DNA from 3 places in the Enterobacter chengduensis genome. Region 3 is predicted to be linked to each of the others. Evidence: predicted binding sites of a transcription regulator. Region 3 holds the regulator's gene; each other region holds the start of a gene.
What was found. The regulator CRP, encoded in region 3, controls carbon source genes, mostly activating them, when cyclic AMP is high. The targets are predictions, from matches to a motif close to ATGTGANNNNNNTCACAT.

Region 1 (10,010 bases), 800 kb from region 3:
TCCCCGATGCCGACGCCTTTGGCGTCGCCCGTCTTGAAGAAGCCCTCCGCCTGCGCGCGGGAGGGATTACCCAACCGATTCTGCTCCTCGAAGGCTTCTTCGAAGCCGGCGATCTGCCGACCATTGCCCAGCAGCATCTGCACACGGCGGTACACAACGAAGAACAGCTGGCCGCGCTTGAAACCGCCGAGCTGAGCGAGCCGGTGACGGTGTGGATGAAGCTCGACACGGGCATGCACCGTCTGGGCGTACGTCCGGAAAGCGCGGAAGCGTTTTATCAGCGTTTATGCCAGTGCAAAAACGTGCGCCAGCCGGTGAATATTGTCAGCCACTTCGCCCGTGCCGATGAGCCCGAGTGCGGCGCGACCGAGCGGCAGCTGGATATCTTTAATACCTTCTGCGAAGGCAAGCCGGGGATGCGCTCGATTGCGGCTTCCGGTGGGATCCTGCTGTGGCCGCAGTCGCATTTCGACTGGGCGCGGCCTGGCATCATTCTTTACGGCGTGTCGCCGCTGGAGAACAGGCTCTGGGGGCCGGACTTTGGCTTTAAGCCCGTCATGTCGCTGGTTTCAAAGCTGATTGCCGTGCGTGAGCACAAAGCGGGAGAGCCGGTGGGCTATGGCGGCACCTGGACCAGCGAGCGCGACACGCGTCTCGGCGTGGTGGCAATGGGCTACGGCGACGGTTATCCGCGTGCCGCACCGTCGGGTACGCCGGTTCTGGTCAACGGGCGCGAAGTGAAAATCGTCGGCCGCGTGGCGATGGATATGATTTGTGTGGATCTGGGTCCGGAAGCCCAGGATAAAGCGGGCGATGATGCGGTGCTGTGGGGTGAAGGACTGCCCGTTGAGCGCATTGCTGAAATCACGAAAGTGAGTGCTTACGAACTTATTACGCGCCTGACGTCTCGTGTCGCGATGAAATACATTGATTGAACCGCCAATGGAGTGAGGTTATTAACCTCGCTCCAACTTTATTAACATTCTCTCGACCTTCTTCCGCTTCCGGTTTATTGTTGAAATCCCTGCCTCATCGAATTCCGGAGAACCATCGCGTGTTTCAGAAAGTTGACGCCTATGCCGGCGACCCTATCCTCTCCTTAATGGAGCGTTTCAAAGAAGATCCTCGCAGCGACAAAGTGAATCTCAGCATCGGTCTGTATTACAACGAGGAGGGCATCATTCCTCAATTAAACGCCGTTGCTGAAGCCGAAGCGCGTCTGAATGCGGCTCCACACGGTGCTTCTCTTTATCTGCCGATGGAAGGGCTGAACGCCTATCGCAACACCATTGCGCCGCTGCTGTTCGGCGCCGATCACCCGGTGCTCGCGCAAAAACGCGTGGCGACCATCCAGACGCTGGGCGGCTCGGGTGCGCTGAAGGTGGGGGCGGACTTCCTGAAAAAATACTTCCCGGATTCAGGCGTGTGGGTCAGCGATCCGACGTGGGAAAACCACGTTGCGATCTTCGAGGGCGCAGGCTTTAAGGTCGGGACCTATCCGTGGTTCGACAGCGAAACTAACGGCGTGCGCGTTGAGGCGCTGCTGGAAAAACTGCACACCCTGCCGGAGCGCAGCATTGTGCTGTTGCATCCGTGCTGCCATAACCCGACCGGGGCGGATCTCACCCACGATCAGTGGGATGCGGTGATAGAGGTGCTTAAGGCCCGCAACCTGATCCCGTTCCTCGACATCGCCTATCAGGGCTTTGGCGCGGGTATGGAAGACGATGCTTATGCCATCCGCGCGGTGGCCAGCGCCGGGCTGCCTGCTCTGGTGAGTAACTCCTTCTCTAAAATTTTCTCCCTCTACGGCGAGCGCGTTGGCGGTCTGTCCGTGGTGTGTGAAGACACAGAAGCGGCAAGCCGCGTGCTGGGCCAGCTGAAGGCGACGGTGCGCCGTATTTACTCCAGCCCGCCAAACTTTGGTGCGCAGGTGGTGGCGACGGTTCTCGGTGACGAAAAGCTGAAAGCCAACTGGCTCGCCGAGGTGGAATCCATGCGCAAGCGGATTCTGTCGATGCGTCAGGAGCTGGTTAACGTGCTGAAAGAGGCCGTGCCTGGGCATAACTTCGACTATCTGCTCAAGCAGCGCGGGATGTTCAGCTATACCGGACTGAGCGCGGCGCAGGTCGATCGCCTGCGCGAAGAGTTCGGCGTCTACCTGATCGCCAGCGGCCGTATGTGCGTGGCGGGCCTGAATGCCAGCAACGTTCACCGCGTAGCGCAGGCGTTTGCCGCAGTGATGTAAGTATTCACTACTCTTTTCTCCCTCTCCCTGTGGGAGAGGGTTGGGGTGAGGGCATCAGGCCGCACATAAACGTTTCCCGGCACTTTGTGATCGCCTTCTTTTTTATTCCGCTCCATAAGCAAAAACTCCTTCCCTTCACCTCCCGCTGGGGTTATGGTCGGATAGTTTTTTGACCATTCGCTCAAAATAAAACGATAACAAGCTGAATATTCAGGGGAAAATATGCGCAAGATCACACTGGCGCTCAGCGCCGCCTGCTTATTGTTCTCACTTAATAGCGCCGTCGTCGCCCGTGCTTCGGCCCCGACGCCGCTTTACACCGGCACCACCGCCGCCATGCTTGCCGAGCAGGCGCCCATTCACTGGGTTTCCGTGGCCCAAATCGAAAACAGCCTGATGGGCCGTGCGCCAATGGCCGTGGGCTTTGACATTGACGATACCGTGCTGTTCTCCAGCCCCGGCTTCTGGCGCGGTAAGAAAACGTATTCACCGGACAGCGAAGCGTATCTGAAGAACCCGGAGTTTTGGGAAAAAATGAATAACGGCTGGGACGAGTACAGCATCCCGAAAGAGGTTGCCCGCGCGCTGATTGCCATGCACGTGAAGCGCGGTGACAGCATTTATTTTGTGACCGGCCGCAGTCAGACCAAAACAGAAACCGTCTCTAAAACCCTGCAGGATGATTTCCAGATCCCGGCTGCCAGCATGAACCCGGTCATTTTTGCCGGCGACAAAGAGGGGCAAAACACCAAAACCCAGTGGCTGGAGAAGAAAAATATCAAAGTATTCTACGGCGATTCGGATAACGACATTACCGCCGCGCAGGACGTGGGAGCCAGAGGTATCAGGGTGTTACGCGCCTCTAACTCAACCTATCGACCGCTGCCGATGGCCGGAAAGTTTGGCGAAGAGGTGATCGTCAACTCCGAGTACTGAGTCCCTGGCAGCGTGTTTGACTCTTTTTTAATCAAATCTCGCTGCCGCGGGTTTTACCTTTCGTCTTCTTGCTGCACACTTAGAAAGATTCGTCTTTCATCATGGAGCATCGCATTCACGGTGGTTCGCGTAAAATTATCGCCACGCTACAAGGGGAATAAAGATGACAATTTCGGAGATACTTCAGTACTGCATGAGCAAGCCCGGCGCGGAGCAGAGCGTTCACAGCGACTGGAAAGCCACGCAGGTTAAGGTGGGTGATGTGCTGTTTGCGATGGTGAAAGAGGTGGACGGCCGTCCTGCGGACGTCGCTGAAAACCAGCCCTGAACTGGCGGATTTGCTACGCCAGCAGCATGATGACGTGAGGCCGAGCAAGCATCTCAATAAGGCGCACTGGAGCACCGTCTATCTGGATGGAACGATTCCAGGCTCTCAAATTTACTACCTGGTGGACGCGTCCTATCAGCAGGCGGTTGAGCTGCTGCCGGAATCCACCCGACAGCAGCTCTCCGTGTGACAATTACAGCAACGGCTTAAGGAAGCGCGCGGTGTGCGAGGCTTCGCACTCTGCAACCGTCTCTGGCGTACCGGAGACGAGAATTTCACCGCCGCCGCTGCCGCCTTCCGGGCCGAGATCGACAATCCAGTCCGCGGTTTTAATCACGTCCAGGTTATGTTCGATGACCACGATCGTGTTGCCCTGATCGCGCAGCTGATGCAGCACGTCGAGCAGCTGCTGGATATCGGCAAAGTGCAGGCCGGTGGTCGGCTCGTCCAGAATGTAGAGCGTCTGGCCGGTGCCGCGTTTTGACAGCTCGCGCGCCAGCTTCACGCGCTGGGCTTCACCGCCGGACAGCGTGGTTGCCGACTGCCCCAGACGAATGTAGGTCAGGCCGACGTCCATCAGCGTCTGCAGCTTACGCGCCAGCGCAGGGACGGCGTCAAAGAACTCGCGCGCCTCTTCGATGGTCATGTCCAGCACTTCGTGGATGGTCTTACCCTTGTACTTAATCTCCAGCGTTTCGCGGTTATAGCGTTTGCCTTTGCACTGGTCGCACGGCACGTAGATATCCGGCAGGAAGTGCATCTCAACCTTGATCACGCCGTCGCCCTGACACGCTTCGCAGCGGCCTCCGCGCACGTTAAAGCTGAAGCGTCCCGGCGTATACCCGCGAGAGCGCGCTTCCGGCACGCCGGCAAACAGTTCACGTACGGGCGTGAAGACGCCGGTATAGGTCGCCGGGTTAGAGCGCGGGGTTCGGCCAATCGGGCTCTGGTCAATGTCGATAACCTTATCGAAATGCTCCAGCCCCTGGATGTCGCGGTACGGCGCAGGCTCGGCCAGCGTCGCGCCGTTCAGCGCCGTCTGCGCAATCGGGAACAGGGTATCGTTGATCAGTGTCGATTTACCGGAACCGGACACGCCGGTGATACAGGTAAACAGGCCAACCGGCAGCGTCAGGGTGACGTCTTTCAGGTTGTTGCCGCGCGCGCCGGTCAGCTTCAGCACTTTTTCCGGGTCGGCCTCCACCCGCTGTTTCGGGACTTCAATCTTGCGCTTGCCGCTCATGTACTGGCCGGTCAGCGACTCGGGCACCGCCATAATGTCTTTCAGCGTCCCTTCCGCGACCACCTGACCGCCGTGGACGCCTGCGCCCGGGCCGATGTCGATGACGTGGTCAGCCGCGCGGATCGCATCTTCGTCGTGCTCGACCACGATCACCGTGTTGCCGAGGTTGCGCAGGTGAACCAGCGTGCCGAGCAGACGCTCGTTGTCGCGCTGGTGCAGGCCGATGGACGGCTCATCCAGCACGTACATGACGCCGACCAGGCCCGCACCAATCTGGCTGGCCAGGCGGATACGCTGGGCTTCACCGCCGGAGAGCGTTTCTGCCGAGCGGGAAAGCGTCAGGTAGTTCAGGCCGACGTTCACCAGGAACTTCAGGCGATCGCCAATCTCCTTCAGCACTTTTTCGGCAATTTTCGCGCGCTGGCCGGAGAGCTTCAGGTTGTTGAAGAAGTCCATCGCGTGGCCGATGCTCATGTCCGAGATGGTCGGCAGCGCCGTGTTTTCCACAAACACGTGGCGCGCTTCGCGACGCAGGCGCGTGCCCTCGCAGGTGGCGCAGGAGCGGTTGCTGATGAACTTCGCCAGCTCCTCGCGCACCGCGCTGGACTCGGTCTCTTTGTAGCGGCGCTCCATGTTGTGCAGCACCCCTTCGAACGGGTGGCGACGCACGGAGGTATCGCCGCGATCGTTCATGTATTTGAACTCGATGTTCTCTTTACCGGAACCGAACAGGATCACTTTGTGCACGTTCGCACTCAGGCTCGCCCACGGCGCTTCAACGTCGAACTTGTAGTGCTCTGCCAGCGACTTAAGCATCTGGAAGTAATAGAAGTTACGCTTGTCCCAGCCGCGAATGGCCCCGCCCGCCAGCGACAGCTCCGGGTTCTGGATCACACGGTCCGGGTCGAAATACTGCTGCACGCCCAGGCCGTCACACGTCGGGCACGCGCCCGCCGGGTTGTTAAAGGAGAACAGGCGCGGTTCCAGCTCGCGCATGCTGTAGCCGCAAATCGGGCAGGCAAAGTTGGCGGAGAAGAGCAGCTCTTCCGCTTTCGGGTCGTCCATGTCGGAGACCACGGCCGTGCCGCCGGAGAGTTCCAGCGCCGTTTCGAACGATTCCGCCAGGCGCGTGGCGAGATCGTCGCGCACCTTGAAGCGGTCAATCACGACTTCAATGGTGTGCTTCTTCTGCAGTTCCAGCTTGGGCGGATCCGACAGGTCGCACACTTCGCCGTCGATACGGGCGCGGATATAGCCCTGGCTTGCCAGGTTTTCCAGCGTTTTGGTGTGTTCGCCCTTACGCTCTTTAATGATCGGCGCCAGCAGCATCAGGCGTTTGCCTTCCGGCTGCGACAGCACGTTATCCACCATCTGGCTCACGGTCTGTGCCGCCAGCGGGACGTCGTGGTCCGGGCAGCGCGGTTCGCCAACGCGTGCATACAGCAGACGCAGGTAGTCATGGATTTCGGTAATGGTACCGACCGTTGAACGCGGGTTATGCGAGGTGGACTTCTGCTCAATAGAAATAGCAGGCGACAACCCTTCGATATGGTCGACATCCGGTTTTTCCATCAGCGACAGGAACTGACGCGCGTACGCAGAGAGCGACTCAACGTAACGACGCTGTCCTTCGGCATACAAGGTGTCGAAAGCCAGTGAGGATTTGCCAGACCCCGAAAGCCCGGTCACGACAATGAGCTTGTCGCGAGGGATTATGAGGTTGATATTCTTGAGATTGTGGGTGCGGGCGCCCCGAACTTCGATCTTATCCATTCACCTTTCCCGGTTGGAACACGGATTGCCTGGTTTGTTTGAAGGACAAACGGCTGTCAGAAACGGCTAATTATGACACAATTTGACCTGTTTGAATATACAGTATTGGAATGCATTTTCTGATTCGCTGTGTAACAATGTCGAGTTGCGGGAGAACTCTGGAACGTGCTACGCAACTATCAAAGTGCAGCATGGAAATGGTACACTCGCGCGTTTACACTATTAAGAAACGTATTCAGGAGACACGAACATGGCCAGCAGAGGCGTAAACAAGGTGATTCTCGTCGGTAATCTGGGCCAGGACCCGGAAGTACGCTACATGCCGAGTGGTGGCGCAGTTGCCAACATTACGCTGGCTACTTCCGAATCCTGGCGTGATAAAGCGACCGGTGAGATGAAAGAGCAGACCGAATGGCACCGCGTTGTGCTGTTTGGCAAGCTGGCCGAAGTGGCCGGTGAGTATCTGCGTAAAGGTTCTCAGGTCTATATCGAAGGCCAGCTGCGTACCCGCAAATGGACCGATCAGTCCGGCGCTGAGAAGTACACCACTGAAGTGGTGGTGAACGTGGGCGGCACCATGCAGATGCTGGGCGGCCGTCAGGGCGGTGGCGCACCGGCAGGTGGTGGTCAGAACCAGCAGCAGGGCGGTTGGGGTCAGCCTCAGCAGCCGCAGGGCGGCAACCAGTTCAGCGGCGGCGCGCAGTCTCGTCCGCAGCAGCAGTCTGCTCCGGCACCGTCTAACGAACCGCCAATGGATTTCGACGACGACATTCCGTTCTGATTTCCGCGTGCTTGAAACAAAAAACCCAGACTCTCGTCTGGGTTTTTTTATTCCATCAGGGATCAGGTAATCACCATCGGCCAGTCTGGTGGCGTGTGGCTCATCGCCTCAACCATCACCACTTTAATATTTTCCCAGACGGCAGCGATATCCACCAGGGTGATCCCAAGCAGACCCGTTGCAAACCAGCAGGCAGCCCCCAGACCCAGCAGGGTGCTGATCACCGCAAGACCGGCATAGTCAGATTTACGAAACTGAATGTTCAGCGTGCTGGCTAAAAACATCAGTACCGCACTCAACAAAGGCCAGCGCAGGAGAACCATGCTGGTAGTAATGGCTGCCATAAATCCATCCTCTACAAAACAGACGACCTGAATGAAACGGTGTTTCTCGTTACAGATTATGTGTGAACTATATCACATTTGTTGATTTATTCGCCAGTGTCTGAGCAATCAAAAAAGAGGATTTTATTCCTCAGGAAAGAAGATTGCGCAGGCGGACCCTGCCTTCAACGCGTGAGGTGACGGATCGACAACGTGCCGTAAACGCCCATCGGGCAAGTGGCGATAACTCAAATTCGGTTTTTATTAGAAGGGTATTATTCGCAGCCGAACCTGAGAATATTGCGGTAAAGACTGATTATTTATAAATCAACAATGGTCTGTTGTGTTATCTTCGCGCCAGCCCTGGTGGGTTGGATAATTATTTCCCTTAATTGAAACGGAACGAATACTCACAGTTTAACTTACGGGAAAATATTATCGTCATAACGAAATTTAAGAATTTTAATACTAAAAGTCAGTTGCTAACTTCGCATGATTCATGCAACGTAATCACCTGTTTAACAAAGCATCCGGCCTTCATTACTACAGGCGTACAACATGCAGGGATATAGGGCGGGAAATGAATCGTAGCGCGCGGCGCAAAATGCTCAGGGTGGTAGGGATCATCATGGTAGTTATGCTGCCGGTGATGCTTGCGCTATGGTTTGCCCAGCTGCGTGCCGTGTCGGAAACAAGCGCCCAGCTACGCACATTTGCTGAACTGGCTTTAGACAAAACTGAGCTTGTTATTCAACAGGTTGACCTGGCGCGGGACGAGGCTGAAAAATATCAGGGTGAGCTTTGTACGCCGGGACACCGTCAATATATGCTGAACGTTGTTCGTGGCCGCCTGTTTGTCGCCGATTTAATTTACGCTGAAGGCGAGCATTTTCTTTGTTCGACCGTTTTTACACCGGATCGCCCCTACGCCATTCCCGCCGCTAATTACACGCGTAAACCTGATGTCGCTATCTATTATTATCGCGATACCCCATTTTATACTGGCTATAAAATGACATATATGCAGCGTGGAAATTATGTGGTGGTCGTCAATCCGCTTTCATACAGTGAAGTCATGTCTGCGGATCATTCTCTTTCATGGGGGGTGTATGACACGGTAACTAACGCTTTCTTTTCCGTCAGCCAGAAAGCCAATGTTTCTTTATTAAATTCGATGATTCGGGATAAGGAATCGGTATTTCAAAAAGATAACCGTTTCTATACCGTCGTGAAATCGCCAAAACGGCCTATTGCCGCTATCGTGTCGACGTCAAATAAACGTTTTTATGAAACGCTCTATCATCAGGCGACGCTGACGCTGCCGCTGGGGATGATTTGCAGCATTATTATTTTGCTGGTCTGGTCTCGCACCCACCGCGAGCTTAATTCGCCGGGGCGTCTGCTGCACCGGGCGCTGAACAAACGCCAGCTTTGCCTGCATTATCAGCCGATTATTGATATTAAGAATAACCAGTGCGTGGGGGCAGAGGCATTGTTACGCTGGCCGGGTTTTAACGGACAGGTGATGAGCCCGGCGGAGTTTATTCCGCTGGCGGAAAATGAGGGGATGAGCGAGCGGATTACGGACTATGTCGTTGAAGAGGTATTCAACGATCTGGGCCATTTCCTGGCCGAGCATCCGCATCTCTATATTTCGATTAACCTGTCGGCGACGGATTTCCACTCCTCGCGGCTGATCGCCATGATTTCCGACAAGGCCCGCCACTACGCCGTCCGCGCGCAGCAAATCAAAATCGAAGTGACGGAACGCGGTTTTATCGATGTGCCTAAAACCACGCCGGTGATTCAGGCCTTCCGGCAGGCGGGGTATGAAGTCGCCATCGATGATTTCGGAACCGGTTACTCGAACCTGCACAACCTCTACTCGCTGAACGTGGATATTTTGAAAATCGATAAATCGTTTATCGATACCTTAACGACCAACAGTACCAGCCACCTGATCGCCGAGCATATTATCGAGATGGCGCAAAGCCTGCGGCTGAAAACCATTGCGGAAGGGGTCGAGACGGCAGAGCAGGTGAGCTGGCTGTTGAAGCGCGGCGTTCAGTTTTGTCAGGGATGGCACTTCGCGAAAGCGATGCCGCCCCAGGAATTTATGACCTGGCAGCAGCAGCCTTTGCACTGAGGGTGATTAATTCAGCTGATGGCGATAGTCGCTCGGCGTGCGGTCAAACTCGCGGCGAAACACGCGGGAAAAGGTTTGTTGCGACACATAGCCCAGATCCATCGCGATATCAAAAATCGGCCGCTGCGTTGAGCGTAGCGCCTGCGCCGCCAGCAGCAGCCTGCGCTGACGAATGTACTCACCCAGCGTCTGATGCATGACCGTACGGAACATTCTCTGTAAATACCATTTC
Region 2 (10,010 bases), 2.1 Mb from region 3:
CGTCACGCACTGGAACGATAAGGGCGACAGCGCGGTGAAATCGCAAACGTCCTCCGCCGCGACCAACCCGCGCTGGTGGAAGACCTTCGGCTCGCCGCAGCTCGATAGCCTCGTTGAACGGGCTATTGCCGGAAACCTGACCCTGCAGCAGACGGTGCTGCGCATCGCCGGGGCGCGCGAGCAGATTAACCAGGCAGGCGGGGCGTTTTACCCGTCGGTAAACGGCAATCTGCAGGCGACGCGCCAGCAGCTCGGCCTGGAAGGGGAGCTGAAATCCCACGGCGTATACGACCAGGTGGATAGCATCGATCCCAACCTGAAGGGCGCGCTGGGGCCGCTAACGCAGCCGATTAACCTCTACCAGGGCAGCTTCGACGCCCAGTGGGAGATCGACCTGTGGGGCAAGGTGCGCCGTCAGGTGGAAGCCGCCGAAGCGCAGCAGAAAGCCGCTATCGAGCAGCGCAACGACGCGCTGGTGTCGCTGGAGGCGGAAGTGGCGCGCGCGTGGCTCCAGCTGCGCGGGGCGCAGAGCGTTATCGCCACGCTGAACACCCAGATTAAAAGCGCCCAGCAGACGCTGGATCTGACCGAAAGCCGCCAGCGGGGCGGGCTGTCGCCGCAGATGGACGTGGAAAACGCCCGGGCGCAGTTAGGCAACCTTGAAGCACAGCTGCCGCAGTACCAGGCGCAGGAGCGGCAGGCGATGAATGGCCTGGCGATCCTGCTCGGCAAGCCGCCGGGGGCGCTGGATGCGGAACTACAGCGCGTGCAGCCGATGCCCGCGCTGCCGGATATCGTGCAGACCGGCATTCCGTCGACGCTGGCGCGACGCCGTCCGGACGTGCGCGAAGCCGAGGCGAACCTGCATGCCGCCACGGCGCAAATCGGCGTTTCGGTGGCCGAGCTGTTCCCGAGCTTTACCCTCTCCGGGCAGTTTGGCCTGCGCAACAGCGAAACCAACTGGCTGACCGACTGGAGCAGCCACTTCTACAGCTTCGGCCCGCAGGTCTCCATCCCCATTTTCCAGGGCGGTCGGCTGGTCTCCAGCGTCAAGGTGGCGCGCGCGCAGCAGGGGGCGGCGGTGCTGGACTATCGTCAGACGGTGCTCACCGCGCTTGGCGATGTCGAAAATGCGCTGGTGAGCTATCGCACCGACCAGCAGCGTGAAGCGGGGCTGGCGAAAACCATCGACGCGCTGCAAAACGCCTTCGATCTGGCGAGCGACAGCTACCGGCAGGGGATCGCCAGCTTTATCGACGTGCTGGACGCCCAGCGTCAGCTGGCCCAGGCCCAGCAGCAGCGCGCGCAGGCGCAGGTGCAAAGCGCGCTCGATCTGGTGGCGCTCTACAAGGCGCTCGGCGGCGGCTGGGAGCCGTATCAGCAGGTGCAGTTACCGGACTACAGCGTCTTTGGCGACGCCCCGCGCGGATAACTATTCAGAGGATTGGGCAAGAAACGGACAGGAACGCCACATTCGCGATGGCCGCGGGGCGGGTATAACTATCGGGTACCCCTTAAACGACATGCGAGGATTATCTTATGCGTTATCAAAAACTGGGCAATACCGGTCTGTTCGTTTCTGAACTGTGCCTCGGCACCATGACCTTCGGTGGCGAAGGCGGCATGTGGGGCAAGATTGGCCAGCTCCAGCAGAGCGAAGCAGAACAGCTGGTGGGCCGCGCGCTGGATGCCGGGATCAACTTTATCGATACCGCGGACGTGTACTCGGAAGGGCGTTCGGAGGAGATCACCGGTCAGGCGCTGAAGAACCTGAAGATCCCCCGCGAGAACGTGGTGGTCGCCACCAAAGTGTTCGGCGAAACGGGGATGGCAGGGGTGAACTCGCGCGGCAGCTCGCGCTATCACATTATCAGCAGCGTGAAGGAGAGCCTGCGCCGCCTGCAGCTCGATCATATCGATCTCTACCAGCTGCACGGCTTCGACCCGGCCACGCCGATTGAAGAGACGCTGTACGCGCTGGATAACCTGGTGCAGCACGGCCACGTGCGCTATATCGGCGTGTCGAACTGGGCGGCGTGGCAGATTGCCAAAGCGCTGGGCATTTCCGAGCGGCTCGGGCTGGCGCGCTTCGCCTCGCTGCAGGCGTATTACACCATCGCCGGGCGCGATCTGGAACGCGAGCTGGTGCCGATGATGCAGAGCGAAGGCGTCGGGCTGATGGTCTGGAGCCCGCTGGCGGGCGGCCTGCTGAGCGGGAAATATGGCCGCGACGGCCAAAGCGAAGCCGGTGGTCGCCGTCTGGAGTTTGACTTCCCACCGGTGAACAAAGATCGCGCCTTCGACTGCGTGGACGTGATGCGCACGATTGCCGAAAGCAAGGGCGTCTCCGTCGCGCAAATCGCGCTGGCGTGGCTGCTGCATCAAAAAGCGGTGACCAGCGTGATTGTTGGCGCGAAGCGCGTTGAGCAGCTGGATGACAATATCGCCGCAACCGGGATCCGCTTAAGCGAAGACGAGCTTAAACAGCTTGATGCCGTCAGCGCGCTGCCGCGGGAATATCCGGGCTGGATGCTGGAGCGGCAGGGGGAGTATCGTCGTAACCAGCTTGCACAGCAATAACCGTCCTCTCCCCGGTGGCGCTTCGCATACCGGGGCTACTTTCCTTAGGCATTATTTCAATCCATCTCACAAAAAACGATCCTCCCCTTTGATCAACTTTTCATCTTCGCCTATATGACTAGTCATGAAATATTAAATGACTAGTCATATAGGGAGAGAGCATGAATACATCGCTACCGGCCAATTTTTTATGGGGTAACTCGGTCTCCAGCATGCAGACGGAAGGGGCGTGGAACGAGGGCGGGAAGGGCATGTCGGTCTACGACATCCGTGAAGCCGGGGAGAATATTTCCGACTGGAAAGTGGCGACCGACTCCTACCACCGCTATCGGGAAGATTTCGACCTGATGCAGGACCTGGGCATGAACTGCTACCGTTTCCAGATTTCCTGGAGCCGCGTCTGCCCGCAGGGAGACGGTGATTTTAACGATGAAGGCATCGCGTTTTACGACCGCTTTATCGACGACCTGATCGCCCGCGGCATTGAGCCGATGATCTGCCTGTACCACTTCGATATGCCGCTGGCGCTGGCGCAGGAGTACAACGGCTTCAACGACCGCCGCGTGATGGACGCCTTTATCCGCTACGGCAAGAAGATGATCGACTGCTTTGGCGACCGCGTGAAGTACTGGCTGACCTTCAACGAGCAGAACATCTTCCATATGCCGGAAGCCTTCCGCATTTCCGGCTATATGAAAGGCGATAAAACCCTGCGCGAGCTGTACGAGCTGCAGCATCACACGATGGTGGCGCACATGGCGCTCACCGAATACCTGCACCAGACCAGACCCGGCCAGCTGATGGGCGGCATGCTGGCGCACCAGCTGATCTACCCGGCCACCTGCAAACCGCGCGATATCTTCTGCGCCCAGCAGTATGACGAATTCCTCAACCAGAACCTGCTGCGCGTCTTCGCCGGGCAGGGCTACAGCCCGGCGGTGATGGCGGTGGTGGAGCAGGAAGGGTTTGGCGATATCTACCGCGCCGAGGATTTAGCCCTGCTGGCGCGAACTAAAAACGACTATATGGCCTTCAGCTACTACGCCAGCAAAACGCTGGACAGCGACGCCATCCCGGAAGGCACGCCGGTAAATTATTACCTGCTGCACGGCGAGAAAAACAACCCATACCTGAAGGCCACCGAGTGGAACTGGCAGATTGACCCGCTCGGCTTTCGCACCATCATCACCCGCTACGCCAACGACTGGCGGATGCCGGTCTTCCCGATCGAAAACGGCATTGGGGTGATTGAGTCCTGGGACGGCGTGAACCCGATTGAGGACACCTACCGCATCGACTACCACCGGGCGCATATCGAGGCGATGAAAGCGGCGATGTTCGAGGACGGGGCAGAGGTCATTGGCTACCTCGGCTGGGGGTTAATCGACATTCTCAGCTCCCAGGGCGACATGCGTAAGCGCTACGGCGTGGTCTACGTCAACCGTGAAAACCACGACCTGAAAGACCTCAGGCGCGTGCCGAAGAAGAGCTACGCGTGGTTAAAACAGGTTATCCATACCAACGGACGCGAGATGTAAGCCGTACGCTGCCGGGCCGTTTTTGTGACTGATTGATGGGAACTCTCCGCTATGTCTGAAACAAAAATCACACCGCATATGCAGTCCTTTGTCGATAAATTTGTCGAGTTCTCGGCGCGCCTGGCAAACCAGGTGCACCTGCGCTCCCTGCGCGACGCCTTCGCCACGGTGATGCCCATTTTCATCCTCGCCGGCCTGGCGGTGCTGGTGAACAACGTGGTGTTTCCGTGGATTTTTCACGGCGATGCGCTGGCACACTTCAAAGTGTGGGGCGAGGCGATTATCAACGGCACGCTGAACATCGCCGCGCTGCTGCTGGCGCCGATGATCGCCTGGTCGCTGGCGCGCAACAAAGATTTCGACAATCCGGTCTCGGCAGTGGTTATCGCCGTGAGCAGCTTCATCATCATGATGCCGATGCGCCTGCAGATTACGCCCGTCGGCAGCGAGGCTGCGGTCAGCGTGACCCAGGTGCTGACCTTCGCCAACATCGGCTCGACCGGGATATTCGCCGGGGTGCTGATCGGGCTGCTCTCAACGGAGGTCTTTATCGCCATCTCGCGCCTGAAGGCGCTGCACATTTCGCTTGGGGAAAACGTGCCCCCGGCGGTGAGCAAATCCTTCACCGCGCTGATCCCGACCATCCTCACGCTCTCCCTGTTCGCGGTGCTGGCGGCGATACTGGCAAACGTGCTGCACACGGATCTGATCCATCTCATTACCACCTTTATCCAGCAGCCGCTGCGGCTGATCAACACCAGCCTGCCGGGGACGATTTTCATCTACAGCTTCGGTAACTTCCTGTTCACGCTCGGGATTCACCAGTCGGTGGTCAACAGCGTGGTGCTGGAGCCGTTCCTGCTGATCAACACCAACGAGAACATGCTGGCCTTCGCCAACGGCCAGCCCATCCCGCACATCATCAACAACATCTTCGTGCCGACCTTTGGCATGGTGGGCGGAACGGGCAGCACGATCTCGCTGCTGATCGCCATCTTTATCTTCTCCCGGCAAAAATCGGCGAAGCAGGTGGCGCGCCTGTCGCTGGCGCCCGGATTATTCAACATCAACGAGCCGGTGATTTTTGGCCTGCCGATCGTGTTTAACCTGCCGCTGATGATCCCGTTCGTGCTGCTGCCCGCTATAGGCATCTACTTCGCCTGGCTCTGCACCACGCTGGGGTTAATGTCGCGCTGCGTGGTGATGATCCCGTGGACCACGCCGCCGATTCTCAGCGCCTGGCTGGCCACGGCAGGGGACTGGCGGGCGGTGGTGGTGCAGTTGGCAATCATCGTATTTGGTGTATTCTTCTACCTGCCTTTCCTCAAAATTGCCGAGCGAGTGGCCTTGAAAAACAGCGGGATAGAAAACTAACAGAAAGGAAGGACGATGGCGGCGAAGTACATCACCATAGCGCGGGAAATCAAGAAACGCATTATCAGCCAGCAGTACGCCGCCAACGAACCGCTGCCGGACCAGTTTGCGCTGGCGGCGGAGTTCAGCACCAGCCGGATGACCATCCAGCAGGCGATGCGCCAGCTGATCGTCGAAGGGCTGGTCTATACCCGCCAGGGGCAGGGCACGTTCATCCGCAAAAACTTCCTTCAGCTTTCCCAGTGGGATCTCTCCGGCAGCGACTATTTTGGCGCCACCAAAACATGGGAACATCTGGGCACGGTCACGAGTCGGGTGGTGCATTTCGAGCTGCGCTTCCCGAACGAAAAGGAGCAGGCTTCGCTGATGGTAAACGCCGATGCGCCTGTCTATGACTTCATTCGACTGCGCTTGCTGAACGGCGAACCGATGTCGCTGGATTCCACCGTGATGCCGATGAATCTGGTGCCGGGCCTGACGAAAACTCATCTTGAAGGATCTGTGTTCCAGTACGTGCAGGAGACGCTGGGGCTGAAAATTATGGGATCGTACCGGGTGGTGAGGGCGCTCAAGCCTAATGCGCTGGACAGGGAACATCTGGTCTGTGAGGAAACCGATCCCGTACTGGAAGTGGAGCAGGTGATTTATCTCGAGGACGGTACGCCGCTGGAGTATGCCCACTGCCACTATCGATACGACCACGGCGGGATCGTGATCGTGAATAACGGGTAAAAAAAAGCGGGCATCGACGCCCGCTTTTTTAATGCGCGTGATTAGTTCAAGCGCACCGGCATACCGGAGCGGTTCTGCACGGCCTGGTCAACAATGGTCGTTTCCACGTCTGGCTGAGAGGTCACCGCCTGCACCGCGCTGTTCAGCGTCACAGGAACAACTTCGTTGTTGTTGATCTGGTCTTCGCTGGTGGACAGCGGGTTGTGCACTTCGATGTAGCGGCTGCCGTCTGGCTCAGAGGTCGCTTTCACCGGTTCGTTGATGAACTGCACGCGCGTACCGACCGGTACGTTTTCGAACAGGAACTTGATGTCGTCGTTACGCAGACGCACGCAGCCGTGGCTCACGCGCAGGCCGATACCGAAGTTGGCGTTGGTGCCGTGAATAGCGTACAGACGACCAATGTACAGCGCGTACAGGCCCATCGGGTTATCCGGGCCCGCTGGCACAACGGCCGGCAGCGGTTCGCCCGCAGCGATGTATTCCGCGTGCATTTTGGCGGTCGGCGTCCAGGTTGGGCCCGCTTTCTTACGCTCAACTTTGGTGGTCCAGTTCATTGGGGTGTCTTTACCCAGCTGGCCGATACCGATTGGCAGCACGATCACGGTGTTGGTGCCTTTCGGGTAGTAATACAGACGCATTTCGGCGCTGTTAATTACGATACCTTCGTGAACGGTATCCGGCAGGATCAGCTGCTGAGGGATATTCAGCACGGTACCCGCTTTTGGCAGATACGGGTCAACGCCCGGGTTCGCTTCCAGCATGTTAGACAGGCCCAGCTGGTACTGCGCCGCGAAGTACTCCAGCGGCTGAGAGTTACCTTCAGGAACCGTCACCACCTGGTTTTGACCCACCAGACGGCTACCGTCTGTTGGCAGGGGATACGTCACCGCAGACGCGGTCTTACAAAAACCTACTACGGCTAACGCCGCCGCAAAAAGCGTTGTTAATTTCATGTTCATGTTGTGCGAGGTATCTAAGCCATTCTGGCGATGAGTTGATAAGTCTGAATCTGTGATGGGAGCGCATTATATGTGCATTCCCGCTCACTGGGAATTCAGATGTGTACGAAATCACATTTTTTTCGATTTTGTTAAAGTTTAGTGGATTGCCGCAACACGGGATCTCAATTCGGAATTGTGGCATAATGCCGTGTTTATCACACTTTTCGCAGGAATCTCCCCGTGTTAGTTACCAGCAACGTCACTATGCAGTTTGGCAGTAAGCCGCTGTTCGAAAACATTTCCGTCAAATTTGGCGGCGGCAACCGTTACGGCCTGATTGGTGCCAACGGTAGCGGAAAATCCACCTTTATGAAGATCCTCGGCGGTGACCTGGAGCCGACGCTCGGCAACGTATCGCTCGACCCTAACGAGCGCATCGGTAAGCTGCGTCAGGATCAGTTCGCCTTCGAAGAGTTCACCGTGCTGGACACCGTGATCATGGGGCACGCGGAGCTGTGGGAAGTGAAGCAGGAGCGCGATCGCATCTACGCCCTGGCCGAAATGAGCGAAGAAGACGGCTACAAGGTGGCCGATCTGGAAACGCAGTACGGCGAGATGGACGGCTACTCGGCGGAAGCGCGTGCGGGCGAGCTGCTGCTGGGCGTGGGCATTCCTGTGGAACAGCATTACGGCCCGATGAGCGAAGTTGCGCCAGGCTGGAAGCTGCGCGTGCTGCTGGCACAGGCGCTGTTCTCTAACCCGGACATCCTGCTGCTCGACGAACCGACGAACAACCTGGACATCGACACCATCCGCTGGCTGGAGCAGACGCTGAACGACCGCGACAGCACCATGATCATCATCTCGCACGACCGTCACTTCCTGAACATGGTCTGTACGCACATGGCGGATCTGGACTACGGCGAGCTGCGCGTCTATCCGGGTAACTACGACGAATACATGACGGCGGCCACCCAGGCGCGCGAGCGTCTGCTGGCGGATAACGCCAAGAAGAAAGCGCAGATTGCGGACCTGCAGTCCTTCGTTAGCCGCTTCAGCGCCAACGCCTCTAAGTCGCGTCAGGCGACCTCGCGTGCACGTCAGATTGACAAAATCAAGCTGGAAGAGGTTAAAGCCTCCAGCCGTCAGAACCCGTTCATCCGCTTCGAGCAGGACAAGAAGCTGTTTCGTAACGCGCTGGAAGTGGAAGCCCTTACCAAAGGCTTCGATGAAGGCCCGCTGTTTAAAAACTTCAACCTGCTGCTGGAAGTGGGCGAGAAGATTGCCATTCTGGGCGCCAACGGCGTGGGTAAATCTACTATGCTGAAAACCCTGGTCGGCGAACTGCAGCCGGACAACGGCACCGTGAAGTGGTCCGAAAACGCGCAGATTGGCTATTACGCGCAGGACCATGAGTACGAGTTTGAAAACGACCTGACCGTCTTCGACTGGATGAGCCAGTGGAAGCAGGAAGGCGACGACGAGCAGGCGGTGCGCAGCATTCTGGGCCGTCTGCTGTTCAGCCAGGACGACATCAAAAAGCCGGCAAAAGTGCTCTCCGGTGGTGAAAAAGGCCGCATGCTGTTCGGCAAGCTGATGATGGAAAAACCCAACATCCTGGTGATGGACGAACCGACTAACCACCTGGATATGGAATCGATCGAATCGCTGAACATGGCGCTGGAGATGTATCAGGGCACCCTGATCTTCGTCTCTCACGACCGTGAGTTCGTCAGCTCGCTGGCGACCCGCGTGATTGAAATTACGCCAGAGCGCGTGGTGGACTTCACCGGTAACTATGAAGATTACCTGCGCAGTAAAGGTATCGAAAACTAAAAAAAGCCGGGTGGCGGCTTCGCCTTACCCGGCCTACGTTCCATTCCCTCTCCCTGTGGGAGAGGGTTAGGGTGAGGGCATCAGGCCGCACTAGATCACCCACTCGCCCCCTTCAACCCCGTTTACCAGCAGCGTACGTTTTTCCCCTACAGGCAGCGACACCTTCAGCGCCTTCCACGCCGGACGATAGTCTCCGCGCGCGTTAACCTTCAGGTTGATGGTCGCGCCATCGCACATCATTTCCCATTCCACCCACAGCGCGTTGCCGGTCTGGTAGCCCCAGCTTTCGCCGTCGTCTTCAAACAGGATGCCTGAGGTTGTCCCGACGCCCTTCACCGGGAACAGCTTCAGCTCACGGGTAGTATCTTTTTCGGCACTCACATGCGTAATGCGTTCGCTCATCGGCAGACCGGCACCGGCGCGCACCAGCAGCGGCAGCTTTTCCAGCGGCGCGTTGAGGACGATCGACTGCCCGCCCGCATACCATTCGTGGGTGTAAAAATCATACCAGCCGGTGTCGTTATCCGGCAGCCAGACGCGGCGCTCGCGCTGCCCGGCTTCGACGACGCTGGCCACCAGCAGGTCGCGGCCCAGCAGGAAGTCATCGCACTCCTCAAACGTCTGCGCATCATGCTCGTGGTCGAGGAAGGTCGGGCGCAGCATCGGTTCGTCGTCGGCGTGCGCCTGCCAGAGCAGGGTGTAGAGATAGGGCAGCAGACGGTAGCGCAGCTCAATCGCGCCGCGAATGGCTGGCGTGACGCCCGGGTACATCCACGGCTCGTTCACCGTGTGGTCATCGTTCCACGAGTGAATGGTAAAGCGCGGGTGCATCACGCCGTTCTGCACCCAGCGCACGAACAGCTCGGCGTCCGGCTTGTCGCCGGAGAAACCGCCGACGTCGTGGCCGACGTTGAACAGCCCGGAGAGGCTCATGCCCAGCCCCATACGGATGTTATAGCGCAGGGTATCCCAGCTGGTGCGGTTATCGCCGCTCCAGGTCTGGACG
Region 3 (10,010 bases):
CGGAACCTGGTTTTTGCACTGGCTGCGGGAAAATTACGGCACGGTGCCAACGGCGGCCGTGGGCTATTCGCTGGGCGGCAATATGCTGGCCTGTCTGCTGGCCAAAGAGGGCGAAAGCGTCCCGCTGGATGCCGCCGTTATTGTCTCCGCGCCGTTTATGCTGGAGCAGTGCAGCTACCATATGGAAAAAGGGTTTTCCCGCGTCTATCAGCGCTACCTGCTCAACCTGCTGAAGGCCAACGCGGCGCGTAAGCTGAAGGCCTACCCGGATACCCTGCCGGTCAGCCTGCGCCAGCTGAAAAAGGTGCGCCGCATTCGCGAGTTCGACGATCTGATCACCGCGAAAATCCACGGCTTCGCCGATGCGATTGATTATTATCGCCAGTGCAGCGCCATGCCGCTGCTCAGCAAGATCGCCCAGCCGACGCTGATCATTCACGCCAAAGACGACCCGTTTATGGATCATCACTCGATCCCCGCTCAGGAATTCCTGCCCGACAACGTTCAGTATCAGCTGACCGAGCACGGCGGCCACGTCGGGTTTATCGGCGGGACGCTGCGCCGCCCGAAAATGTGGCTTGAGACGCGTATTCCTGACTGGCTAACTCCTTATCTGGATGGTGCAAAATGATTATTCCCTGGCAGGATCTGGCTCCCGAAACGCTCGATAATCTGATTGAAAGCTTTGTATTACGCGAAGGCACCGATTATGGTGAACAGGAACGCTCGCTTGAGCAAAAGGTCAACGATGTTAAGCGCCAGCTGAAAAGCGGCGACGTGGTGCTGGTGTGGTCAGAACTGCATGAGACGGTGAATATCATGCCCCGCAACGCGTTTCACGGCTGATCTTCCACTTTTTCAGTCAGGGAGTTGCTATGTCTGCCAGACATCCGGTTATTGCCGTTACGGGGTCGAGCGGTGCGGGAACCACCACCACCAGCCTCGCCTTTCGCAAGATTTTCGCCCAGCTGAATCTCCGTGCGGCGGAGGTCGAAGGCGACAGCTTTCACCGCTACACGCGTCCGGAGATGGACATGGCCATCCGGAAGGCGCGCGATCTGGGTAAACACATCAGCTACTTCGGCCCGGAAGCCAATGACTTCGGCCTGCTGGAACAAACCTTCATCGAGTACGGTCAGAGCGGCAAAGGGCAGTCACGCAAGTATCTGCATACCTATGATGAAGCCGTTCCCTGGAATCAGGTACCGGGCACCTTTACTCCCTGGCAGCCGCTGCCGGAACCCACCGACGTGCTGTTTTATGAAGGGTTGCACGGCGGCGTGGTCACCCCTCAGCACGACGTGGCGCGCCACGTGGACCTGCTGGTTGGCGTGGTGCCTATCGTGAACCTGGAGTGGATCCAGAAGCTGACGCGCGACATGAGCGAGCGCGGCCATTCGCGAGAGGCGGTGATGGACTCGGTGGTGCGCTCCATGGAAGATTACATCAACTACCTTACGCCGCAGTTCTCCCGCACCCACATCAACTTCCAGCGCGTGCCGACGGTGGACACCTCCAACCCGTTTGCCGCCAAAAGCATCCCCTCGCTGGACGAGAGCTTTGTGGTGATCCACTTCCGCAATCTCGAAGGCATTGATTACCCCTGGCTGCTGGCGATGCTGCAGGGCTCATTTATTTCTCACATGAATACGTTGGTGGTGCCGGGCGGAAAAATGGGGCTGGCGATGGAGCTCATCATGACGCCGCTGGTGGAGCGGTTGATGGAAGGGAAGCAGATCGCGTGAGCATGTTCCCTCTCCCTGTGGGAGAGGGTTAGGGTGAGGGCATCAACACGCACGATGCCCCAATAATTAAGCCTCGATCACCTCATACGAATGGGTGATGTTTACCGCTTTCTCCAGCATTAACGCCACAGAGCAGTACTTCTCCGCAGACAGGTCAACCGCACGGGAAACCGCCGCGTCCTTCAGTGCTTTACCGGTCACCACAAAGTGCAGGTTAATGTGGGTGAACAGGCGTGGCGCCTCTTCGCGACGTTCTGACGTGAGTTTGACCTCACAATCCGTTACGTCATGACGGCCTTTTTGCAGAATCGACACCACGTCAATCGCGCTGCATCCCCCTGCCGCCATCAGCACCATTTCCATCGGGCTTGGCGCTTTATCGCCGGAGTTACCGTCCATCAAAATCTGGTGCCCCGACGCGGACTCGCCCAGGAACGTTAAACCTTCAACCCATTTCACGCGCGCTTGCATATTCTTAAACTCCAACGTTGCATTTTTGGTGACAGATTACGCGTGCGTTACATTTCTCGCAATGGAAGGCGACCTGCATCATGCTGAAGCGAGACACCAGGAGACACGCGGCGAAAGCTATGCTAAAACACTCTGGATGCTACAGTAATACATTGACGTTACACATGTATGCAGAGGACATCAAACTTTACTGGCTGCGAAACGTTACGGTAGCCGACTTCCCAGGGTATGGGTAAGAATTCGATTGCAACCCCAGAGTCCGGATGCATCTGATGACTCTGGTGACAGCTTATAACAGAGGATAACAGCGCATGGTGCTTGGCAAACCGCAAACAGACCCGACTCTCGAATGGTTCTTGTCTCATTGCCACATTCATAAGTACCCATCAAAGAGCACGCTGATTCACCAGGGTGAAAAAGCGGAAACGTTGTATTACATCGTTAAAGGCTCGGTGGCAGTGCTGATCAAAGATGAAGAAGGGAAAGAGATGATCCTTTCTTATCTGAACCAGGGCGATTTCATCGGTGAACTGGGCCTGTTTGAAGAGGGCCAGGAACGTAGCGCCTGGGTTCGTGCAAAGACAGCATGTGAAGTGGCTGAAATTTCTTACAAGAAGTTCCGTCAGCTGATCCAGGTCAACCCGGACATCCTGATGCGTCTTTCTTCCCAGATGGCGCGCCGTCTGCAGGTCACCTCAGAGAAAGTGGGTAACCTCGCCTTCCTGGACGTGACGGGTCGTATCGCACAAACCCTGTTGAACCTGGCGAAACAGCCAGACGCCATGACCCACCCGGACGGCATGCAAATTAAAATTACCCGTCAGGAAATTGGTCAGATCGTCGGTTGCTCCCGTGAAACAGTGGGTCGTATTCTGAAAATGCTCGAAGATCAGAACCTGATCTCCGCCCACGGTAAAACCATCGTGGTCTACGGAACGCGTTAATTCCGCTTAAGCGGCGTGCCATCGCAAGGTGTCACGCCGTTTTTGTCTCTACTCCCCATGTGGCGCAGGCTGATCTATCACCCGGAAGTTAACTACGCACTGCGGCAAACGCTGGTGTTGTGTCTTCCTGTGGCCATAGGCCTGATCCTTGGACATCTTCAGCAGGGCCTGCTGTTTTCCCTCGTGCCCGCCTGCTGCAACATCGCCGGTCTGGACACGCCGCATAAGCGCTTTTTCAAACGCCTGATTATCGGTGGCGGCCTGTTTGCGGGCTGTAGCCTTGCGGTGCAGCTCCTGCTAGCCCGGGATATCCCGCTGCCGCTGATCCTGACCGTGCTGGCGATGACGCTGGGCGTCACGGCAGAAATCAGTTCGCTGCACGCGCGCCTGCTTCCCGCGTCGCTGATTGCGGCCATCTTCACCCTGAGCCTCGCCGGGAATATGCCGGTGTGGGAGCCGCTGCTGATCTACGCGCTCGGCACGCTGTGGTACGGGGTATTTAACTGGTTCTGGTTCTGGCTGTGGCGGGAACAGCCGCTGCGCGAATCGCTGAGCCTGCTCTACGTGCAACTGGCGGAGTACTGCGAAGCCAAATACACCCTGCTGACCCAGCATACCGATCCGGACAAATCCTTACCGCCGCTGCTGGCGCGCCAGCAGAAGGTGGTGGATCTGATAAGCCAGTGCTATCAGCAGCTGCATATGCTCGCCGCCAACAAGAACCACGAATATAAACGGCTGCTGCGCACCTTCCAGGTGGGGCTGGATCTGCAGGAGCATATCTCGGTAAGCCTGCACCATCCGCAGGAGGTGCAAAAGCTGGTCGAGCGCAGCCACGCCGAAGCGGTCATCCGCTGGAACGCGCAGACCGTTTCCGCGCGCCTGCGGGTGCTGGCGGACGATATTCTCTATCACCGCTACCCCACGCGCTTTAACATGGAAAAACAGCTCGGCGCGCTGGAGAAAATTGCCCGTCAGCATCCGGATAACCCGGTCGGCCAGTTTGCCGCCTGGCACTTCAGCCGCATCGCCCGCGTGCTGCGCACCCAGCGCCCGCTGTATCCCCGCGACCTGATGGCGGATAAGCAGAAACGGCTTCCGCTATTGCCCGCGCTCAAAAGCTACCTGTCCCTTAAGTCGTCCGCTCTGCGTAACGCCGCACGGATTAGCGTCATGCTGAGCATCGCCAGCCTGATGGGCATGGCGCTGCATCTGCCGAAACCCTACTGGATCTTAATGACCGTGCTGTTTGTCACCCAGAACGGCTACGGCGCCACGCGGGTGCGTATTCTGCACCGGGCTGGCGGCACCATGGCAGGGCTGATTATTGCGGGCGTAACGCTGCACTTTCACGTGCCGGAAGGCTATACCCTGGCGGGGATGCTGGCGGTCACCCTGGTAAGCTACCTGATTATCCGCAAAAACTACGGCTGGGCGATGGTGGGCTTTACGGTGACGGCGGTGTATACCCTTCAGCTGCTCACGCTCAACGGCGAACAGTTTATCGTTGCCCGCCTGATTGATACCCTGATCGGCTGTCTGATTGCCTTCGGCGGTATGGTCTGGCTCTGGCCTCAGTGGCAAAGCGGGCTGCTGCGCCAGAACGCCCACGACGCGCTGGAGGCTGACCAGCAGGCCATTCGTCTGATCCTGAGCGACGACCCGCAGCCCTCCCCGCTGGCGTATCAGCGGATGAAAGTTAATCAGGCGCACAACGCGCTGTTTAACTCCCTCAACCAGGCGATGCAGGAGCCGGGCTTTAACGCGCACTATCTGGCAGACATGAAGCTTTGGGTCACGCACAGCCAGTTTATCGTCGAGCACATTAACGCCATGACCACGCTGGCGCGCGAGCACACGATGCTGACGCCGGATCTGGCGCAGCGCTATTTGCAGTCGTGTGAAATTGCCCTGCAGCGGTGTCAGCAGCGTCTGGAGTATGACGCGCCGGGTGAGTCGGGGGATTCGAACATTCTGGAAGCGCCTGAGACGCTGACCCACGGGCCGATGAGCACGCTGGAGCAGCATTTGCAGCGCGTGCTGGGGCATCTGAACACCATGCACACCATTTCGTCGGTGGCATGGCGTCAGCGCCCGCATCACGGCATTTGGTTAACGCGACGGTTAAAACGAACCGAGTATTAGCCTTTAACGATCTTCCCGACCGCCGCGGCAAAGCGGGTGAGCCCGTCTTCAATATCCTTATCTTCCACCACCAGCGACGGCGCGAAGCGCATCACGTCCGGCCCCGCATTCAGCACCATTACCCCTTCGCGCGCGGCGGCGTGCAGGAAGTCGCGCGCGCGGCCCTTGTACTGCGGCTTCAGCTGGGCACCGATCAGCAGACCCATGCCACGAATTTCGCTGAACACGTCGTACTGCTCGTCAATCTTCTGCAGGTGTTTCACAAACAGCTCGCGCTTCGCGCTAACGCCGTTCAGCACCTCTGGGGTGTTGATAATGTCGAACGCGGCACCCGCCACGGCGCTCGCCAGCGGGTTACCGCCGTAGGTGGAGCCGTGGGAGCCAACGTGGAACGCGGAGGCGATCTCCTGGGTCGTCAGGACCGCGCTCACCGGGAAACCGCCGCCGAGGGCTTTGGCGCTGGTCAGAATATCCGGCGTCACGCCGTAGTGCATATAGGCAAACAGTTCCCCGGTACGCCCCATTCCACACTGTACCTCATCAAAGACCAGCAGCGCCTGATGCTCATCGCACAGCGCGCGCAGCCCCTGCAGGAATTCCGGGGTGGCCGCCGTCACGCCGCCCTCACCCTGGATCGGCTCAACGACTACCGCGCAGGTGTGGTCGTCCATCACCGCTTTCACCGCGTGCAGATCGTTAAACGGCACGTGAACGATGTCGGCCGGTTTCGGGCCAAAGCCGTCGGAATACTTCGGCTGGCCGCCAACGGAGACGGTAAAGAAGGAGCGTCCGTGGAAGGCGTTGTGGAAGGCGATGATTTTGGTTTTGTACGGGCTGTGGCGGGTTGTGGCGTAGTAGCGCGCCAGCTTAAAGGCGGTTTCGTTGGCTTCGGTGCCGGAGTTCATAAACAGCACGCGCTCGGCAAAGGTCGCATCAATGATCTTGCGGCCCAGACGCAGCGCCGGCTCGTTGGTGAACACGTTGCTGGTGTGCCACAGGGTTTCGCCCTGGGTTTTCAGCGCCTCAACCAGCGCGGGATGACAATGACCCAGCGCCGTGACCGCAATGCCGCCCGCGAAATCCACATACTCTTTACCCTGCTGATCCCAGACGCGGCTGCCTTTCCCCTTAACCGGGATAAACTCAGCCGGTGCATAAATCGGCAGGATCACTTCATCGAATGTTGCGCGGGTAATTGCTGGTTGTTCAGTTGCCATGTCATGCCCATCCATTTTATGTCACAGTGCTTGTGAAAATATAATCACAAAATATGAATAAAAAATCACAGCAAGGCAACAGATATTCAGCGATGGAGGAAATTAGCCAGCAGGTCATGCCCCTGCTCGCTGAGGATGCTTTCCGGGTGGAACTGCACGCCTTCGAGGTCCCACTCGCGGTGGCGAATCCCCATGATCTCCTGGGTATCGCTCCAGGCGGTCACCTCAAAGCAGGCGGGCAGCGTCGGCGGGTCAATGACCAGGGAGTGGTAGCGCGTCACGGTTAACGGATTATTGAGCCCCGTGAACACCCCGGTGCCGGTATGCGTGACCGGCGAGGTTTTTCCGTGCATCACTTTTGCGGCACGCACGATGGTGGCGCCAAACGCCTGGGCGATGGCCTGATGGCCCAGGCAGACGCCCAGAATGGGCAGCTTGCCGGCATAGTGGCGGATAACCTCCAGAGACACGCCCGATTCTGACGGCGTGCAGGGGCCGGGTGAAATCACGATTTTCTGCGGCGCCAGCGTCTCGATATCGGCGAGCTCAATCTCGTCGTTGCGACGAACAACCACCTCTGCACCCAGTTCGCAAAAATACTGGTAAAGGTTCCAGGTGAAGGAATCGTAGTTATCAATCAGCAGAATCATGGCGGCTCCCGAAAAAAATGCCGCCCTATTCTACTCAGATTCCCGCGCTTCGCTCACTACTTTGGCAAAGATAGCGTTTAGCGCGGTTAAATCCCCCGTTGCGCCGCTGCGGTTAGCCACCACCCACTGCTCGGGATCGATATCGCGCCAGTCCAGCGCGTAACCCGCGTGGATGGCCAGCTGCTCAAAGAATACGCGCTGGGCAATGCCGTTACCGCGCACAAACGGGTGCAGCATATTGATTTCGCAGTAGTAGTGGCTAGCTCTGTCAACAAACGTCGCGCGCTCAAGCCCCGCAAGATACTTTTCGCTTTCCAGCACCGCCATCAGCTCGTTACCCATCTTTTCGATGTACTCAAAGTGGCAGAAGGGAATGTCATCCTTAAAAATATCGTCGGTACGGAATTCGCCGGCCTGCTTCATCTCTCTGCGGTAGAGATGGCGGTGAATAAGGCACAGATGGGGCAACCCGGGCGCGGAAGGCCCCAGCGCCAGCGTTTCAATATGGGGTTCTGAGGGACCATGACCTTTTTCAAGGAGACAACTGGCCTGAAAGTTGACGCTACGCTGCTGCTCCCAGAGACGGGATTTTTGCTTGTCGGTGAGTTTTTTCACTAAACGCCTCCCTGAATAGTCCGTTTGCCACAAGTATAAGCAGCAAAACGCGCTTTCGCAGGGAGGGTCGCAACACGGGCGAGCATCGCCCGTGTCGAAGAAGGTTACGGCAGAACTTTTGCAGAGAGGATGACGACAGGTTTTGACGGCACATTCTGGTACGGCCCGACGTCGTGCGTTTGTACCTGTGAAATCTTGTCCGCCACGTCCATCCCCTTCACGATTTTACCGAAGACGGCATAGCCAAAATCGCGCTGGCCGTGGTCGAGGAAGGCGTTATCCGCGACGTTGAGGAAGAACTGGCTGGTCGCGCTGTCTTTGTCTGCCGTACGCGCCATGGAGATGGTACCGCGCTTGTTCAGCAGGCCGTTGTCCGCTTCGTTTTTAATAGGTGGGTTCGGCTGTTTCTGCTGCATCTGCTCGTTGAAGCCGCCGCCCTGAATCATAAAGCCCGGGATCACGCGGTGGAAGGTGGTGTTGTTATAGAAACCACTGTTCACATAGTCGAGGAAGTTTTTCACAGAGACGGGAGCTTTCTGGCTATTCAGTTCCAGCTCAATGTTCCCGGCAGAGGTAGTCAGCAGAACGTGAGGGTCCCCTTTGGCTGCCAGCGCAGCAGGGGAAACGGCAGAAAGAGCAAACACAGCTGCGACAGCCGCCAGCGTTGATTTGAGCATGAGAATTCCTTAACAAAGCGCAGTATAAAAAGCGAATGGCTTGATTCTAAAGAGCAGTATGAACGGAGACCAGCCTTTTACCTAATTTTACGAAATTGAAACAGTTGTAACCACGCAAACGATTGGTTATAGCGCCTTTTTATGTGATCCGTATCACATAAAGGCCTGCAATGAAGTTCAAATTTCTCTTAAAAGATATGAATAGATCACTTTAATGTCTAAAATCTGCCCGCTCTCAGCGCCCGCCGGGCGCTTTTATTTTTTTGAACAGGCCAGACATGACTAACAGCAATCGCATCAAGCTCACATGGATCAGCTTCTTCTCCTACGCCCTGACCGGCGCGTTGGTGATCGTCACCGGGATGGTGATGGGGAATATCGCAGACTACTTCCAGCTGCCCGTATCCAGCATGAGTAACACCTTCACCTTCCTCAATGCAGGGATCCTGATCTCTATCTTCCTGAACGCCTGGCTGATGGAAATCGTGCCGCTGAAAACCCAGCTGCGTTTTGGCTTTGTGCTGATGGTCGCCGCCGTGGCGGGCCTGATGCTGAGCCACAGCATCGCCCTGTTCTCCGCCGCGATGTTCGTGCTCGGCCTGGTCAGCGGGATCACTATGTCGATCGGTACGTTCCTGATCACCCACATGTATGAAGGCCGCCAGCGCGGCGCGCGCCTGCTGTTTACCGACTCCTTCTTCAGCATGGCCGGGATGATTTTCCCGATGGTTGCCGCCGTTCTGCTGGCGCGCAGCATCGAGTGGTACTGGGTCTACGCCTGCATTGGTCTGGTCTACGTCGCGATCTTTATCCTGACCTTCGGCTGTGAATTCCCGGTGCTGGGCAAAAAAGCGCAAACCACCGCAGAGCCCGTTGCGAAAGAGAAATGGGGCATCGGCGTGCTGTTCCTCTCCATCGCCGCCCTGTGCTACATCCTGGGCCAGCTGGGCTTTATCTCCTGGGTGCCGGAATACGCCAAAGGCCTGGGCATGAGCCTGAACGACGCGGGCAAGCTGGTAAGCGATTTCTGGATGTCTTACATGTTCGGCATGTGGGCGTTTAGCTTCATCCTGCGCTTCTTCGATCTGCAGCGCATTCTGACCGTGCTGGCGGGCCTGGCCACCGTGCTGATGTATCTGTTCATCAACGGTTCCCCGGACAATATGCCGTGGTTCATTATGACCCTGGGCTTCTTCTCCAGCGCGATTTACACCTCTATCATCACGCTGGGCTCCCTGCAGACCAAAGTGGCCTCGCCGAAGCTGGTTAACTTCGTGCTGACCTGCGGCACCATCGGCACCATGCTCACCTTCGTGGTCACTGGCCCGATCGTGGCCCACAGCGGCCCGCTGGCGGCGCTGCACACCGCTAACGGTCTGTATGCCGTGGTGTTCATCATGTGCTTCGTTCTGGGCTTCGTGACCCGCCACCGCCAGCACAACGCGGCAGCAGCGTCTCACTAAATCCTACGCCCCTTTGCGCTCGGCAGAGGGGCTGTTTCTGGCAAAGCTAACCTCCTCTCCCCCGATATCCATCTGGATCCACG

Region 1: a site for CRP is predicted at 7,714-7,731, ahead of FY206_RS01645 (YjcB family protein). Genes of this name have one in related genera too.
Region 2: a site for CRP is predicted at 7,286-7,303, ahead of ldtB (L,D-transpeptidase). Genes of this name have one in related genera too.

Annotation. Positions count from the first base shown of each region.
Region 1 is NZ_CP043318.1:340,448-350,457, forward strand. Features, by position in the region: gene alr (alanine racemase) at 1-935, shown strand, start outside; gene tyrB (aromatic amino acid transaminase) at 1,055-2,248, shown strand; gene aphA (acid phosphatase AphA) at 2,471-3,184, shown strand; partial or broken gene FY206_RS01630 (MmcQ/YjbR family DNA-binding protein) at 3,348-3,702, shown strand; gene uvrA (excinuclease ABC subunit UvrA) at 3,706-6,528, opposite strand; gene ssb1 (single-stranded DNA-binding protein SSB1) at 6,779-7,309, shown strand; gene FY206_RS01645 (YjcB family protein) at 7,372-7,653, opposite strand; gene FY206_RS01650 (EAL domain-containing protein) at 8,213-9,778, shown strand; gene soxS (superoxide response transcriptional regulator SoxS) at 9,785-10,010, opposite strand, start outside.
Region 2 is NZ_CP043318.1:1,647,683-1,657,692, forward strand. Features, by position in the region: gene FY206_RS08160 (efflux transporter outer membrane subunit) at 1-1,432, shown strand, start outside; gene FY206_RS08165 (aldo/keto reductase) at 1,540-2,580, shown strand; gene FY206_RS08170 (glycoside hydrolase family 1 protein) at 2,742-4,118, shown strand; gene FY206_RS08175 (PTS sugar transporter subunit IIC) at 4,170-5,492, shown strand; gene FY206_RS08180 (GntR family transcriptional regulator) at 5,508-6,224, shown strand; gene ldtB (L,D-transpeptidase) at 6,266-7,186, opposite strand; gene FY206_RS08190 (ABC-F family ATPase) at 7,409-9,004, shown strand; gene FY206_RS08195 (glycoside hydrolase family 31 protein) at 9,095-10,010, opposite strand, start outside.
Region 3 is NZ_CP043318.1:4,656,615-4,666,624, forward strand. Features, by position in the region: gene FY206_RS22635 (hydrolase) at 1-631, shown strand, start outside; gene FY206_RS22640 (YheU family protein) at 628-846, shown strand; gene FY206_RS22645 (phosphoribulokinase) at 876-1,745, shown strand; gene FY206_RS22650 (OsmC family protein) at 1,812-2,216, opposite strand; gene crp (cAMP-activated global transcriptional regulator CRP) at 2,528-3,160, shown strand; gene FY206_RS22660 (YccS/YhfK family putative transporter) at 3,218-5,305, shown strand; gene argD (bifunctional acetylornithine/succinyldiaminopimelate transaminase) at 5,302-6,522, opposite strand; gene pabA (aminodeoxychorismate synthase component 2) at 6,609-7,172, opposite strand; gene FY206_RS22675 (putative adenosine monophosphate-protein transferase Fic) at 7,203-7,787, opposite strand; gene ppiA (peptidylprolyl isomerase A) at 7,892-8,464, opposite strand; gene tsgA (MFS transporter TsgA) at 8,743-9,927, shown strand; gene FY206_RS22690 (cytosine deaminase) at 9,931-10,010, opposite strand, start outside.